DNA from 2 places in the Pseudoalteromonas sp. Z1A6 genome. Region 2 is predicted to be linked to the other one. Evidence: predicted binding sites of a transcription regulator. Region 2 holds the regulator's gene; the other holds the start of a gene.
What was found. The regulator NrdR, encoded in region 2, represses ribonucleotide reductase genes. The targets are predictions, from matches to a motif close to AAACACNANATNTNGTGTTT.
Positions count from the first base shown of each region.

Region 1: nrdA (class 1a ribonucleoside-diphosphate reductase subunit alpha) is a predicted target of NrdR. The motif match lies at 1,068-1,087, and genes of this name have one in related genera.

Region 1 is NZ_WTKW01000019.1:17,882-20,088, reverse strand. It holds gene nrdA (class 1a ribonucleoside-diphosphate reductase subunit alpha) at 1-948, opposite strand, end outside; gene GQR46_RS02415 (HAD-IA family hydrolase) at 1,357-2,037, opposite strand; gene ubiG (bifunctional 2-polyprenyl-6-hydroxyphenol methylase/3-demethylubiquinol 3-O-methyltransferase UbiG) at 2,037-2,207, opposite strand, start outside.
Region 2 is NZ_WTKW01000023.1:563-2,769, reverse strand. It holds gene ribD (bifunctional diaminohydroxyphosphoribosylaminopyrimidine deaminase/5-amino-6-(5-phosphoribosylamino)uracil reductase RibD) at 1-799, opposite strand, end outside; gene nrdR (transcriptional regulator NrdR) at 802-1,251, opposite strand; gene glyA (serine hydroxymethyltransferase) at 1,356-2,207, opposite strand, start outside.

The sequences.
Region 1 (2,207 bases), on a different contig from region 2:
TAGGTTCTCTACTTCTAGGTGCCAAAGCGGGTAAAACAATGTTGCTGCGCCGCCACGTACACCACCTTGTGAACAGCTTTTAACAGCTGTTTGAAAGTGCTTATAAAAAGGAATACAACCTGTGTGGTACGCTTCGCCGTTACGAATGTGGCTACCTAGCGCACGAATACGACCTGCGTTAATACCAATGCCCGCACGTTGTGATACGTATTTAACAATCGCAGACGATGTAGCATTAATTGAATCAAGGCTGTCGCCACACTCAATTAATACACATGAGCTAAACTGGCGAGTAGGCGTACGTACACCTGCCATAATAGGCGTAGGTAATGATATTTTAAATAACGAGACTGCATCATAAAAACGCTTAATGTAAGAAACGCGTGTTTCACGTGGGTAGTCAGAGAATAAGCTTGCCGCGACTAAAATATATAAAAACTGTGCACTTTCGTAAATCTCACCCGATACACGGTTTTGAACAAGGTATTTACCTTCAAGCTGTTTTACAGCCGCGTAGCTAAAATTAAGATCGCGAGAATGATCGAGGTATGCATCAAGCTCGTCTAACTCTTGCTCAGTGTAATCTACAAGTAAGTGAGCGTCGTAGCGTTTATCTTCAACCATTTTTGTTACATGGTTAAATAAACGTGGTGGCTCAAATTGGCCGTACGCTTTTTTACGTAAATGGAATACAGCTAAACGTGCCGCTAGGTATTGGTAATCAGGCGATTCTTTTGAAATTTGATCTGCAGCAGCTTTAATAATGGTTTCGTGTATGTCTTTAGTACGAATACCGTCGTAAAACTGAATGTGTGATTTTAATTCAACTTGCGAAACCGATACGTTTTTTAAACCTTCGGCGGCCCATTCAATAACGCGATGGATCTTATCAAGATCAAGAGGCTCTTTACGCCCGTCACGTTTGCTTACAGATAACTGTTGGTTCATTTGCCTGTATTCCTTGGGAATTATGTATTTTGACCAATGCGTCATACCTCGCAATGGCAAGGTAAGTACTCATTTATTATAAGTTTCACCGTAATGGCGAATTTAATTGAATAACATTTGGCCACAATATCTGGTGTTGTTCAATTTAGAGATCACAAGATAGTGTGGTCTGAGTTGTTTTGCAAGGGACATAATTGCCCCTATATGTGGATAACTTTGGGATAACGCATTTGTGTTAGTAGACACTCACCTTCGAACAATCATTTAAGTTAGAATATGCAGAAATCAACTAATGATCTGCTAAATTTACGCATTTTAAAAATAAATTCTGACTGCTTTTTTTATCGACAAGCTTTGTGTGAAAACTAACACAATCACAATATATAGTGTTTAATAATTAACATAGCACTATATATGGTTAAAACCATCAATTGGACTTTGCCAGTTAAAATCAGCATTCCAGCTGTTGGCTTTATCAATACTTGGTATATAACCCCAAAGTGCCGTTGCAGTGTGCATACCTGCCGCTTTGCCTGCTTGTATGTCACGCTGTGCATCACCAATGTACAAACAACGGTTTGGTTTTACCCCCATAAGCTTTGCACAATGTAGCAGTGGTAGCGGTGATGGTTTGGCCTCAGCGAAGGTATCGCCACTTATTACTACACTGGCGTTTTTTAAAGCGGGGATAGCAGCCACTAAAGGCTCGGTCAAAAAGCCAGGTTTGTTAGTCATGATCCCCCATTTGATCTTTTTTTGATCAAGGGCGATAAGTAACGATTCAACTCCAGAGAAGCAATGCGTGTGTTTTGCTATGTTTGCAGCGTACTCGTCAACTAATTGCTTAATCAGCTCGCTTTGGGGTTGTTTAGCCCATAACTCTTTAAAACCAGCCTCTAATAGCGCACCTGCGCCGTTAGATGCGGCAGGACGGTATATATCACTACTAACAGGTTCTATTTTATTGCTAATAAGAACTGCGTTTAAAGCGGCACCTAAATCATCAGCGGTATCGAGCAGGGTGCCGTCTAAATCAAATAAAAATGCATCGTACTCAATAAGAGGCAGTGGGGCTTGAGAGCTAGCCATTAAGCTAACTTCTCAAAATAAAGTATGTAATTTACGCTAACGTCGTTATTAAGCGTATATTGCTTTGATAGTGGGTTATAAGAAAGCCCTGTACTTGCACGTACTTTTAAACCCGCTTGCTCCGCCCATACAATAAGTTGCGCAGGTTTTATAAACTTTTTATGGTCATG
Region 2 (2,207 bases):
GGGATTTATCAACCTTAGTCGTAAATATAATTACATCACTTTGGATTTTAAATAAAGCAAGGTCAGGTGTTAAGCGATTTTGAGAGTCAATTATAACACGCACGGGCTGGCGAAGCGGTAAATCGGTAGGTAACGTGCAAGGCAACTCGCTTAGTCGCACATTAAGTTTAGCATCGTCTACTAACACGGTATCGGCACCGGTTAAAATAGCGCAGCTTTGCGCTCGGTATAACTGTACATCTTGGCGAGCTGCGGAACTTGTGATCCACTTACTTTGCCCATTTTTAAGCGCTGTTTTACCATCTATGCTTGCTGCCATTTTACAGGTCACATAAGGTAAGCCTTGTTCCATTCGCTTAAAAAAGCCAACGTTAAGTGCGCGAGCTTGTGATTCAAGTAATCCATAAGCAACGTCAATACCGGCGTCGCTCAGTATTTTAAGGCCTTTGCCTGCAACTTGTGGATTTGTATCAACCATAGCAGCAATTACTTTTACTACGCCTGCCTTTTTTAAGCCTTCAGCACACGGTGGCGTACGCCCATAATGACTACAAGGTTCGAGCGTTACATAAGCGGTAGCGCCTTGTGCACTGTTGCCCCCCATAGCTAACGCGTTTACTTCAGCGTGCCCTTGGCCTGCTAATTGATGAAAACCCTCACCAATTATTTGATTGTTTTTAACTAATACACAGCCAACATTAGGATTAGGCGTTGTAGTAAACCGCCCTTTTTTGGCAAGTTCTATGGCGCGTGCCATATACATTTCGTCTTGTTCGGTAAAAATAGTTTGGCTTTGCATTGTTACTCCCCTAAACGGGCAATTTCTTCGCCAAATTCGCGTATGTCTTCAAACGAGCGATAAACAGAAGCAAATCTTACGTACGCAACTTTATCGAGTTTTTTAAGTGCTTCCATAATACATTCGCCCACCAAATGGCTTGAAATTTCTCGCTCACCCGTTGCGCGTAGTTGTGATTTTATTATATTTACAACTTCATCTACTTGCTCTGTACTCACTGGGCGTTTTTCGAGTGCGCGATTTAAGCCATTTAAAAGCTTATCCTCGTTAAACGGTTCCCGGCTGCCATCTTGCTTAACAACGCGAGGCATAACCAGTTCAGCGCCTTCAAATGTAGTAAAGCGCTCGTGGCAATCATTACATTCACGACGTCTGCGAACTTGATGGCCTCCGCCTACAAGGCGTGAGTCAATTACTTTAGTATCTTTTGCGGTACAAAATGGACAATGCATAACTCGGTACTTCCGTTTTAAAACAAAAAAGACCGCTAAATAGCGGCCTTTTATCTTAGCAAAAAACTAAACAGTTGTGATCTAAATTACTACTGCTTATGCAATTAAGCGTATACAGGTAATTTTGCACAAATAGCTTTTACTTTTTCTTTAACTTGCGCCTGTACAGATTCATCAGTGATGTTATCTAGTACGTCACAAATCCAGCCAGCAAGCTCTTTTGACTCTACTTCTGTAAAACCACGACGAGTGATTGCAGGAGAACCAATACGCAAACCAGATGTTACAAATGGTGAGCGTGGATCGTTTGGCACTGAGTTTTTATTAACTGTGATGTTAGCGTTGCCTAGGGCAGCGTCCGCATCTTTACCAGTGATATCTTTATCGATTAAATCAAGTAAAAATAAGTGGTTTTCAGTTTTGTCAGAAACGATTTTGTAGCCACGTTCTTGCATAACTGCAACCATTGCTTTTGCGTTTTTAACAACTTGTGTTTGGTATACTTTAAACTCTGGTTGAAGTGCTTCTTTAAATGCCACTGCTTTTGCTGCAATAACATGACATAAAGGACCGCCTTGGCCACCAGGGAAAACAGCGCTATTAAGCTTTTTGTAAATAGCTTCGTCGCCACATGCAGAAATAATTAAACCACCACGAGGGCCTGCAAGTGTTTTATGCGTAGTTGTTGTTACAACGTGTGCATGAGGAACTGGGCTTGGGTAAACGCCTGCCGCAATTAAGCCGGCAACGTGAGCCATATCAACAAACAGGTAAGCACCTACTTTATCAGCAATTTCACGGAACTTAGCCCAATCAACAATACCTGAGTACGCTGAGAAACCACCAATAATCATTTTTGGTTTATGCTCAAGTGCTAGCGCTTCAACTTGTGCGTAATCAATTTCGCCCGTTGCTTCATCTAGTCCGTATTGAATTGCATTGTAAAGCTTACCAGA